3 regions of the Bacillus sp. DU-106 genome follow, and region 1 is predicted to be linked to each of the others. Evidence: a T-box and tRNA genes for the amino acid it is inferred to sense, from the RefSeq annotation. Region 1 holds a T-box; the other regions hold tRNA genes.

Evidence for each region. A T-box is a leader RNA that pairs with one kind of tRNA and senses whether it is charged. The one in region 1 lies ahead of tyrS (tyrosine--tRNA ligase), so its partner is inferred to be a tRNA-Tyr.
Region 2: it encodes a tRNA-Tyr, which carries the amino acid that the T-box ahead of tyrS (tyrosine--tRNA ligase) is inferred to sense. The anticodon was not compared.
Region 3: it encodes a tRNA-Tyr, which carries the amino acid that the T-box ahead of tyrS (tyrosine--tRNA ligase) is inferred to sense. The anticodon was not compared.

Annotation. Positions count from the first base shown of each region.
Region 1 is NZ_CP026607.1:4,624,676-4,628,507, forward strand. It holds gene rpsD (30S ribosomal protein S4) at 1-473, shown strand, start outside; gene C3Y97_RS23535 (hypothetical protein) at 528-656, opposite strand; gene C3Y97_RS23540 (YjdJ family protein) at 822-1,109, shown strand; gene tyrS (tyrosine--tRNA ligase) at 1,188-2,444, opposite strand; T-box leader at 2,515-2,743, opposite strand; gene C3Y97_RS23550 (hypothetical protein) at 2,821-3,066, opposite strand; gene C3Y97_RS23555 (RNA polymerase sigma factor) at 3,047-3,592, opposite strand; gene C3Y97_RS23560 (hypothetical protein) at 3,573-3,832, opposite strand, start outside.
Region 2 is NZ_CP026607.1:524,222-528,053, reverse strand. It holds gene C3Y97_RS02835 (YebC/PmpR family DNA-binding transcriptional regulator) at 43-762, opposite strand; gene C3Y97_RS02830 (DUF3884 family protein) at 1,114-1,434, shown strand; tRNA gene C3Y97_RS02825 (tRNA-Leu) at 1,645-1,726, opposite strand; tRNA gene C3Y97_RS02820 (tRNA-Cys) at 1,737-1,807, opposite strand; tRNA gene C3Y97_RS02815 (tRNA-Gly) at 1,822-1,896, opposite strand; tRNA gene C3Y97_RS02810 (tRNA-Gln) at 1,902-1,976, opposite strand; tRNA gene C3Y97_RS02805 (tRNA-His) at 2,040-2,115, opposite strand; tRNA gene C3Y97_RS02800 (tRNA-Trp) at 2,135-2,208, opposite strand; tRNA gene C3Y97_RS02795 (tRNA-Tyr) at 2,216-2,299, opposite strand; tRNA gene C3Y97_RS02790 (tRNA-Thr) at 2,310-2,385, opposite strand; tRNA gene C3Y97_RS02785 (tRNA-Phe) at 2,404-2,479, opposite strand; tRNA gene C3Y97_RS02780 (tRNA-Asp) at 2,489-2,564, opposite strand; tRNA gene C3Y97_RS02775 (tRNA-Met) at 2,568-2,644, opposite strand; tRNA gene C3Y97_RS02770 (tRNA-Val) at 2,671-2,746, opposite strand; tRNA gene C3Y97_RS02765 (tRNA-Glu) at 2,751-2,825, opposite strand; tRNA gene C3Y97_RS02760 (tRNA-Ser) at 2,843-2,934, opposite strand; tRNA gene C3Y97_RS02755 (tRNA-Asn) at 2,937-3,011, opposite strand; rRNA gene rrf (5S ribosomal RNA) at 3,020-3,135, opposite strand; rRNA gene C3Y97_RS02745 (23S ribosomal RNA) at 3,236-3,832, opposite strand, start outside.
Region 3 is NZ_CP026607.1:153,859-157,690, forward strand. It holds rRNA gene C3Y97_RS00895 (23S ribosomal RNA) at 1-1,717, shown strand, start outside; rRNA gene rrf (5S ribosomal RNA) at 1,809-1,924, shown strand; tRNA gene C3Y97_RS00905 (tRNA-Asn) at 1,934-2,008, shown strand; tRNA gene C3Y97_RS00910 (tRNA-Thr) at 2,013-2,085, shown strand; tRNA gene C3Y97_RS00915 (tRNA-Glu) at 2,110-2,184, shown strand; tRNA gene C3Y97_RS00920 (tRNA-Val) at 2,190-2,265, shown strand; tRNA gene C3Y97_RS00925 (tRNA-Tyr) at 2,283-2,366, shown strand; tRNA gene C3Y97_RS00930 (tRNA-Gln) at 2,432-2,506, shown strand; tRNA gene C3Y97_RS00935 (tRNA-Lys) at 2,512-2,584, shown strand; tRNA gene C3Y97_RS00940 (tRNA-Gly) at 2,593-2,664, shown strand; tRNA gene C3Y97_RS00945 (tRNA-Ala) at 2,675-2,747, shown strand; gene C3Y97_RS00950 (glycerate kinase) at 2,865-3,832, shown strand, end outside.

The DNA of each region.
Region 1 (3,832 bases):
TTTCAGAATACGGTTTACAATTACAAGAGAAACAAAAACTTCGTCACATGTACGGCATGACTGAGCGTCAATTCCGTCGCACATTTGACCAAGCAGGTAAAATGCCTGGTAAGCACGGCGAAAACTTCATGATCCTTCTTGAAGCTCGTCTTGACAACTTAGTTTACCGTATGGGCTTAGCTCGCACTCGTCGTGCAGCTCGCCAATTAGTAAACCACGGTCACATCATGGTTGATGGCGCTCGCGTAGATATCCCATCTTACCGTGTAAAACCTGGTCAAACTATCAGCGTTCGCGAAAAATCTAACAGCCTTGTTGTTGTTAAAGAAGCGATCGAAGTTAACAACTTCGTACCAGAATACTTAACTTTCGATGCTGACAAATTAGAAGCTACTTACACTCGTCACGCTGAGCGTGCTGAGTTACCAGCTGAAATCAACGAAGCATTAATCGTAGAGTTCTACTCTCGTTAATGACAAAAAGCCAATCCTGTGGATTGGCTTTTTTCGTTTATATATAAAATAAAATTATTTATTTTCCTCTTTTTGAACATATACATAAGCATCTTTCTGCTCTTTATGTACATCCACCTTCGAATTCTCTGCAAGCTGACCCGCATTTAGCAAAGAAAAAATAATGAGCGCTTCTAGTGACATTTTGTTTTACCACTCCTTTCTATTTGTTATACATTTATCATACCGCTTACATGTGATTTCCGTATGAACTCGAAAAGGAGATTACAACAAAAAGGTTACAGGCCTATGAATGCACGCTATAATAACCATTAAATAGGAGGTGGATTCTTTTTGACAATAAACCAAATGGTTCAACTCGGAAGTTCATTTATGCTATTTATTACTTCAGCACTGATGAGTTGGTATCAAGGGAGTAATTTAATAGATAATCCTGATGAATGGAAATATAGCGCTAAGTTTACGAATTACTTCAAAGGCACCGTTTCAAATTACCAAGATATTTATCAAATCGATTTCTTTATATATGCAGCAAAATTTTATCCAACAGCATTTATCGTTATGCTAGTTAGTTTACTTTATATGCTCATATTAATTCTTTATATTCTATTTTCAAAAAAAGATCCGGCGATTTAAATCCATACATAAAAAACCCCGAATCATAAACTTTTCAGCCTATAATTCGGGGTATTATTTGTTTATATTCGTTTCTAATTAGTAACGAATTAAGAAATATTTCTTTTTACCGCGGCGAATGATTGTGAATTTACCCTCGATGCGGTCGTTTTCTGTTACAACGTAGTCTAACGCTTGTATACGCTCACCGTTTACGTAGATTGCGCCGTTCGTTACATCTTCACGTGCTTGACGTTTTGATGGAGAGATTTTACTTTCTACAAGTAAGTCGATTAATACTGTATCTTCTGCAGTACGTTCTACAGATGGTACGTCTTTGAATCCTTGTTCGATTTCGCTTGCAGTTAGTTCTGCTACAGAACCGCTGAATAATGCAGCTGAAATTTTGATTGCTTGCTCTAATGCTTCTTCACCGTGAACAAGTTTTGTCATTTCAGAACCTAATGCTTTTTGTGCTGCACGTTTTTCTGGCGCTTCAGCTACTTGCTTTTCAAGCTCAAGAATTTCTTCATGAGATAAGAATGTGAAGTATTTTAAGTATTTAACAACATCGCGGTCATCTGTGTTAATCCAGAATTGGTAGAACTCGTAAGGAGTTGTTTTCTCTGGGTCTAACCAAATTGCGCCACCTTCTGTTTTACCAAACTTCGTACCGTCAGATTTAGTAACAAGTGGAATTGTTAAACCGAATGCTTTCGCATCTTCTTCTGATTTACGGATTAATTCAAGACCCGCTGTAATGTTACCCCATTGGTCACTACCACCGATTTGTAGGCGACAATTATGGTGTTGGTATAAGTTTAAGAAGTCGTATGATTGTAAAATCATGTAACTGAACTCAGTGAATGAAATACCAGTTTCTAAACGAGATGCTACTGTATCTTTTGCTAACATATAGTTTAAACCGAAGTTTTTACCGATATCGCGTAAGAATGAAATTACATCTAAGTTACCAAGCCAATCATAGTTGTTAGCCATTGTTGCTGGGTTGTCCACGTTTTCAAACTCTAAGAAGTTTGAAAGTTGGTTTTTAATGCTTTCTGTATAGTAAGCAACTGTATCTTTCGTATTTAATGTACGCTCTGCTTTTTTACCACTTGGGTCACCGATCATACCAGTGCCACCGCCAACAAGTGCAATTGGTTGGTGACCAGCTAATTGGAAACGACGTAACATTAATACTGGTAACATATGACCAATGTGTAAGCTATCTGCTGTCGGATCGAAACCACAGTATAATTTAACGCTTTCTTTTTCTAATAATTGCTCAAGTCCCTCAGCATCTGTTTGCTGATTAATTAGACCGCGAAATTCAAGATCTTGTAAAATACCCATATCCTACATACTCTCCTTTAAGTTCATTACTGGCGTGAAGGTTGAAAACATAAAAAAATCGCCCCTTCAAATAAGGGACGATTTTGATTATCGCGTTACCACCCTAGTTGCAGGCAAAAAAAGCCTACCACCTTATTTACATAACGGCTTAGCACCGTCTTTTCCCTTTTGAATACAATTCAATCGAAAAAAGATGCTCTAGGGGCGTAATTCGCGATCATCTATGTGCTGATTTTCACCGGCCATCAGCTCTCTAAAACAGGGAAATGATCACTACTTCTCCCTTTCCACGCTCAATTATTCATATACTTTTCTTTATACCATCATTTATATAGGCATGTCAAATAGAGGTCAGGTTTCCCTTCTTGTCAATCCTTTACAACACCATAAAGAGTATCGTAATAAGAGAAAGAATTGGAACCCCAACTAATAACGATACATGAAACACAATCGATAAATCATTCCCAATGGTCGCCTCCACAGGATCTTTCGTTGGGGAACCAAGAAACCCGATTAATCGATCGAATCGACTTACCGTTTTTGGAAAGTCTGGTATTTCTACATGATCACTATCTAAATGTTGCTTTAACTTATATTCACTCTTAAAGGGATTTTCGCTCAATTTCGTCCACCTCCAGCAATTGTTTCAATTTCTTTATCCCGTTATGAAGTCTCGATTTCACCGTTCCAATCGGAATGTTTAATATCTCTGCAATTTCTTTTTGCTGCATGTCATGATAATAAGAAAGGATTAGGACCGCTCTTTGCTCTTCTGGAACTTTCAAAATTGCTTCTCTTACTGTGAGCCGATCTTCGTGAGAAAATTCTTTTTCCGGAATCGGCACTAAAAATGGCAAAAGCGTACGCCACTTTTTTCTCCTATTTAATTTATTAATCATAAGACGATAACCAATTTGAAATAAATACGTTTTTATTTTACCTTTTTCAAGTTCATACATATGTTTCTTACGCTCTAGCGTCAAAAACGTATCTTGCACAAGATCGATACTTAATTGTTCATCTCGGTTAAATCGATATAAAAATGTGTATAGCGCTGGTTTGATTAAAACATATAGTCTTTCTCCCGCTTGTTTATCTCCACTTTGATACGCAAGCATGAGCTCCTCCTCAATCCCAATCTGCGCCATGATTTTTGATCTCCTTTATTCCTTTTAACGTTAATGAAATACGGGAAATTAAATATGCAATCGCAATAAAAATCCACAATTGTGATTGATTTGTAAAAAATTGCACATATGGGTTTTGAATCGTAAATCCCATTGCAACTAAAGTATTTAACGCTTGCACACATATGCATGCATACAACGCAAGGCAGACAGAAATAGTGTCAAATACATTCCAGCGAAAATACACTTTTGTTTTTGTAA
Region 2 (3,832 bases), 1.3 Mb from region 1:
AAAAAGACCCTATCCGCTAAGCGAAAAGGGTCATCTATCGTATTACTCTCCTAAGTCTACGTTGTGATAAACTTGTTGAACATCTTCTAAATCTTCTAATGCATCAACCATTTTCTCAAATTGTGCTTGAGCATCTTCAGGAAGTGTTACATCACTTTGTGCAAGCATTGTTAATTCTGCAACTGTAAACTCCTCAACGCCAGCACCTTTAAGTGCAGATTGTACTGCATGAAATTGATCTGGTTCAGCATACACGATAACAGAATCTTCTTCTTCTAGAATGTCACGTGCATCTACATCTGCTTCCATTAAAATTTCAAGAACTTCATCTGATGTTTTACCTTCAAGGCCGATAACAGCTGTCGCATCAAACATGTAAGCTACAGAACCGTTCACACCCATATTACCACTATTTTTGCTAAATGCAGCTCGTACATCTGCTGCAGTACGGTTTACGTTATTTGTAAGTGTATCTACAATAACCATAGCTCCATTTGGTCCGAATCCTTCATAACGAAGCTCGTCATAATTTTCTTCTGAACCGCCTTTTGCTTTTTCAACTGCACGATCAATAATTGTTCTTGGAACATTGTATGTTTTCGCACGCTCTAATACAACTCTTAGTGCTTGGTTTGATTCTGGATCTGGCTCGCCTTGTTTTGCTGCCACATAAATTTCACGCCCAAATTTCGCGTATATACGGCTTGTATTTGCATCTTTTGATGCTTTTTTGTCTTTAATATTGTTCCATTTACGGCCCATACTTTCCACTCTCTTTCCCGTTTTAAATCTACATAAAAATATTAATATGAAATATAATGTGTGTTCAACACATTTTTAAAAGAAATATAAAAAGTTCATTTTTGATTCATATTACAGACATAATATAAATCACTATCATTTTGTTCTTTCGACAAGTTATATTATACATGAATTCCTACGTTTATTACGAATTTTAGAAGCACATAGTATAATTTAACAAAAAGACTCTAACATTTCTGTTACAGTCTTTTTATATTGCCAATAAAGATTTCCATATTATTCCCATAATTGTTTTCTATTGTTGTATAATAAAAATAGGAAAAAATTTGAAGAAAAGATGGAGGGTGAATTATGACACATTCCAAAGACAAAAAATCACATGCTTTTAAAGGAATAGGAGAGAAGTTAAACCCAACTATCTATCAAGTGAGATTCATGAAATTAGATGAACCAATTCGATTTGAGTCGTTTCCTGAATTAAAGGAATTAGGAGACTGGTTGAGTACTTCAACGCACATGTGGTCATGCCACTCAACTATGTACAAATACAACAGAGAAGAGTTTGAAAAGAAGTTCTTAGAAATTACGAAATTAACAGCTGATCATGTACTAATATCTACTGGTGGCGTCGGATTTAACTTCATGTCACCAGGTTGGAGAAATTCTCTATAAAATAATGAAATTATATAAAGGGATAAAAATTTATCCCTTTATTGTTTTGTAGCTTTCCCCAACTGTATCGCATGTACTAAATGAATAAGTTTACCTTAATCATTTATAACCATTTCACCAACACACCATTTTTGCTTATTTTATAGTATGATGAAAACATAAAAAGACTCTACACATTTGGTGTAGAGTCTTTTATTACGCCGTTCATGATACCGATGGTCGGGGTCGAACCGACACTCCCGAAGGAACACGATTTTGAGTCGTGCGCGTCTGCCAATTCCGCCACATCGGCACAAAAGAAAAGGCGGCAACCGGATTTGAACCGGTGATAAAGGTTTTGCAGACCTCTGCCTTACCACTTGGCTATGCCGCCATATTAAATTTTATTGGAGCGGAAGACGGGATTCGAACCCGCGACCCCAACCTTGGCAAGGTTGTATTCTACCACTGAACTACTTCCGCAAAAATGGCTGGGCTAGCTGGATTCGAACCAGCGCATGACGGAGTCAAAGTCCGTTGCCTTACCGCTTGGCTATAGCCCATCGAATTCTTACTTAATTATATGTAAGTATCCATTAGATTATTTGTAATTTTTAAAATAAAAATGGGGCGACTGATGGGAATCGAACCCACGAATGCCGGAGCCACAATCCGGTGCGTTAACCACTTCGCCACAACCGCCATGTTGTGTAAATATATTTGGCAGGGGCAGTAGGAATCGAACCCACACTGGAGGTTTTGGAGACCTCAGTTCTACCTTTAAACTATGCCCCTATGTAAATGGTGGAGGGGGGCAGATTCGAACTGCCGAACCCGAAGGAGCGGATTTACAGTCCGCCGCGTTTAGCCACTTCGCTACCCCTCCGAAACTTACATGGTGCCGGCTAGAGGACTTGAACCCCCAACCTACTGATTACAAGTCAGTTGCTCTACCAATTGAGCTAAGCCGGCGTATTTTATTAAAATAAATGGTGGCTCGGGACGGAATCGAACCGCCGACACGAGGATTTTCAGTCCTCTGCTCTACCGACTGAGCTACCGAGCCTTATTAAAATGGCGGTCCCGACCGGGGTCGAACCGGCGATCTCCTGCGTGACAGGCAGGCATGTTAACCACTACACCACGGGACCATTTGGTTGCGGGGACAGGATTTGAACCTGCGACCTTCGGGTTATGAGCCCGACGAGCTACCGTGCTGCTCCACCCCGCGATAATACTATTCATATAAAATTTATATGGTGGAGGATGACGGGATCGAACCGCCGACCCCCTGCTTGTAAGGCAGGTGCTCTCCCAGCTGAGCTAATCCTCCAAAGTGGTGACCCGTACGGGATTCGAACCCGTGTTACCGCCGTGAAAGGGCGGTGTCTTAACCACTTGACCAACGGGCCAAATATTATAAATCCTATGGCGGAGAGCAAGGGATTCGAACCCTTGATACGCTTGTGACGTATACACGATTTCCAATCGTGCTCCTTCGGCCAACTCGGACAGCTCTCCAATGGCTCCGCAGGTAGGAATCGAACCTACGACCGATCGGTTAACAGCCGATAGCTCTACCGCTGAGCTACTGCGGAATAATATTGCCTGGCAACGTCCTACTCTCACAGGGACAAGGTCCCAACTACCATCGGCGCTAGAGAGCTTAACTTCCGTGTTCGGTATGGGAACGGGTGTGACCTCTCTGCCATCATTACCAGACATTATTCTTTTGAGACAATCATTATTATAACTTATTTACTTTAAAAGTCAACAAGTTTTTTATGTTCTCTCAAAACTAGATAACATTGCTACATATTATATGGTTAAGTCCTCGATCTATTAGTATTCGTCAGCTCCACATGTCACCATGCTTCCACCTCGAACCTATCAACCTGATCATCTTTCAGGGATCTTACTAGCTTACGCTATGGGAAATCTCATCTTGAGGGGGGCTTCATGCTTAGATGCTTTCAGCACTTATCCCTTCCGCACATAGCTACCCAGCTATGCCCTTGGCAGAACAACTGGTACACCAGCGGTGCGTCCATCCCGGTCCTCTCGTACTAAGGACAGCTCCTCTCAAATTTCCTACGCCCACGACGGATAGGGACCGAACTGTCTCACGACGTTCTGAACCCAGCTCGCGTACCGCTTTAATGGGCGAACAGCCCAACCCTTGGGACCGACTACAGCCCCAGGATGCGATGAGCCGACATCGAGGTGCCAAACCTCCCCGTCGATGTGGACTCTTGGGGGAGATAAGCCTGTTATCCCCGGGGTAGCTTTTATCCGTTGAGCGATGGCCCTTCCATGCGGAACCACCGGATCACTAAGCCCGACTTTCGTCCCTGCTCGACTTGTAGGTCTCGCAGTCAAGCTCCCTTATGCCTTTGCACTCTACGAATGATTTCCAACC
Region 3 (3,832 bases), 940 kb from region 1:
GCGGATTGATACCAATGGTATCAGTGGTAGGGGAGCGTTCTAAGGACAGTGAAGTCAGACCGGAAGGACTGGTGGAGTGCTTAGAAGTGAGAATGCCGGTATGAGTAGCGAAAGACGGGTGAGAATCCCGTCCACCGAATGCCTAAGGTTTCCTGAGGAAGGCTCGTCCGCTCAGGGTTAGTCAGGACCTAAGCCGAGGCCGACAGGCGTAGGCGATGGACAACAGGTTGATATTCCTGTACCACCTCTTTATCGTTTGAGCAATGGAGGGACGCAGAAGGATAGAAGAAGCGTGCGATTGGTTGTGCACGTCCAAGCAGTTAGGCTGATAAGTAGGCAAATCCGCTTATCGTGAAGGCTGAGCTGTGATGGGGAAGTTCCTTATGGAGCGAAGTCTTTGATTCCCCGCTGCCAAGAAAAGCTTCTAGCGAGATAAAAGGTGCCTGTACCGCAAACCGACACAGGTAGGCGAGGAGAGAATCCTAAGGTGTGCGAGAGAACTCTGGTTAAGGAACTCGGCAAAATGACCCCGTAACTTCGGGAGAAGGGGTGCTTTCTTAACGGAAAGCCGCAGTGAATAGGCCCAAGCGACTGTTTAGCAAAAACACAGCTCTCTGCGAAGCCGTAAGGCGAAGTATAGGGGGTGACACCTGCCCGGTGCTGGAAGGTTAAGGAGAGGGGTTAGCGTAAGCGAAGCTCTGAACTGAAGCCCCAGTAAACGGCGGCCGTAACTATAACGGTCCTAAGGTAGCGAAATTCCTTGTCGGGTAAGTTCCGACCCGCACGAAAGGTGTAACGATTTGGGCACTGTCTCAACCAGAGACTCGGTGAAATTATAGTACCTGTGAAGATGCAGGTTACCCGCGACAGGACGGAAAGACCCCGTGGAGCTTTACTGTAGCCTGATATTGAATTTTGGTACAGTTTGTACAGGATAGGCGGGAGCCATTGAAACCGGAGCGCTAGCTTCGGTGGAGGCGCTGGTGGGATACCGCCCTGACTGTATTGAAATTCTAACCTACGGGTCTTATCGACCCGGGAGACAGTGTCAGGTGGGCAGTTTGACTGGGGCGGTCGCCTCCTAAAGTGTAACGGAGGCGCCCAAAGGTTCCCTCAGAATGGTTGGAAATCATTCGTAGAGTGCAAAGGCATAAGGGAGCTTGACTGCGAGACCTACAAGTCGAGCAGGGACGAAAGTCGGGCTTAGTGATCCGGTGGTTCCGCATGGAAGGGCCATCGCTCAACGGATAAAAGCTACCCCGGGGATAACAGGCTTATCTCCCCCAAGAGTCCACATCGACGGGGAGGTTTGGCACCTCGATGTCGGCTCATCGCATCCTGGGGCTGTAGTCGGTCCCAAGGGTTGGGCTGTTCGCCCATTAAAGCGGTACGCGAGCTGGGTTCAGAACGTCGTGAGACAGTTCGGTCCCTATCCGTCGTGGGCGTAGGAAATTTGAGAGGAGCTGTCCTTAGTACGAGAGGACCGGGATGGACGCACCGCTGGTGTACCAGTTGTTCTGCCAAGGGCATAGCTGGGTAGCTATGTGCGGAAGGGATAAGTGCTGAAAGCATCTAAGCATGAAGCCCCCCTCAAGATGAGATTTCCCATAGCGTAAGCTAGTAAGATCCCTGAAAGATGATCAGGTTGATAGGTTCGAGGTGGAAGCATGGTGACATGTGGAGCTGACGAATACTAATAGATCGAGGACTTAACCATATAATATGTAGCAAATGTTATCTAGTTTTGAAGGAATATATATTAAAATTTCTTCTTGACATTTCGAAAGAAATGTTTATAATGATAAAAGTCTGGTAATGATGGCAGAGAGGTCACACCCGTTCCCATACCGAACACGGAAGTTAAGCTCTCTAGCGCCGATGGTAGTTGGGACCTTGTCCCTGTGAGAGTAGGACGTTGCCAGGCTAATATTATTCCGCAGTAGCTCAGTGGTAGAGCTATCGGCTGTTAACCGATCGGTCGTAGGTTCGAGTCCTACCTGCGGAGCCATTATGCTTCCATAGCTCAGCTGGTAGAGCACTTCCATGGTAAGGAAGAGGTCACCGGTTCAAGCCCGGTTGGAAGCTTGGGAATAGGTTTAAAACTTTTTTGGCCCGTTGGTCAAGTGGTTAAGACACCGCCCTTTCACGGCGGTAACACGGGTTCGAATCCCGTACGGGTCACCACTTTTGGAGGATTAGCTCAGCTGGGAGAGCACCTGCCTTACAAGCAGGGGGTCGGCGGTTCGATCCCGTCATCCTCCACCATATATATTTAAAATGTCGGAGGGGTAGCGAAGTGGCTAAACGCGGCGGACTGTAAATCCGCTCCTTCGGGTTCGGCAGTTCGAATCTGCCCCCCTCCACCATTTTCTTTAAAATAACCTGAGAGGGTTTATTTTTTTGAAAAGATAACCATACTAGTAAATATTAATGGGCTATAGCCAAGCGGTAAGGCAACGGACTTTGACTCCGTCATGCGCTGGTTCGAATCCAGCTAGCCCAGCCATTTACGAGCCATTAGCTCAGTTGGTAGAGCATCTGACTTTTAATCAGAGGGTCGAAGGTTCGAGTCCTTCATGGCTCATCATTTTTGCGGAAGTAGTTCAGTGGTAGAATACAACCTTGCCAAGGTTGGGGTCGCGGGTTCGAATCCCGTCTTCCGCTTAATTAATAAGGGGCCTTAGCTCAGCTGGGAGAGCGCCTGCCTTGCACGCAGGAGGTCAGCGGTTCGATCCCGCTAGGCTCCATCTAAATAAAAAAGCTTACATCATACGATGTAAGCTTTTTTTGTGTTTAAAAAGACAACTTTTATACTTGTCGTTTAAAATGAAGAAAACGTAAAAATAAGGGATGGGGAGATAATTGTGAAAGTTATTATTGCATCTGATTCATATAAAGAAAGCCTAAAAGCTATAGAAGTATGTGGAGCTATTGAAAGAGGTTTTAGAGCAATTTTTCCTAATGCAGAGTATGTGAAAATACCAATTGGAGATGGAGGAGAAGGGACGGTTGAATCACTTGTTGATGCTACAGGGGGGAGAATTATATCAATTAGTGTGACAGGACCGCTTAGAGAAGGTATACAAGCTTTTTATGGCATTTCTAAAGATAAAAAGACAGCGTTTATTGAAATGGCAGCAGCATCAGGATTACAGCACGTTCCAGTTGAAAAGCGCAACCCACTTATTACAACGACAAAAGGAACAGGAGAACTTATATTACATGCGCTAGATCAAGGAGTGGAGTACATAATTTTAGGACTTGGAGGAAGTGCTACAAATGATGGCGGGGCAGGTATGTTAGCGGCTTTAGGAGTAAGGTTTATAAATGGTAAGGGTGAAGTAATAGATCCATCTGGAGGCACATTACACTCGATTGTTACTATTGATTTTTCACGAATGGACCCACGCTTAAAGGGGGTAAAGATAGAAGCGGCATGTGATGTGGATAATCCATTAGTCGGAATGCAGGGAGCATCTTTCGTATTTGGGAGACAAAAGGGTGCAAATATAGAGATGATGAAAGAGCTAGATGAGAATTTACAACATTATGCGAATATGCTTAAACGATATGTATCTTTTGATGTATCTGAAATACCTGGTGCAGGGGCAGCGGGAGGAATGGGAGCGGCTGTTATTTCAGTGTTAAAGGGAGACTTGCGTAGGGGCATTGAAATTGTATTAGATTATACAAATTTCGATAAACATATAGAAGATGCACATCTTATTATAACTGGTGAAGGTAGAATAGATAAACAAACTGCATATGGAAAGGCTCCTGTGGGTGTTGCGGGGCGTGCAAAACGTTTTTCTGTGCCTGTAATTGCTATTGG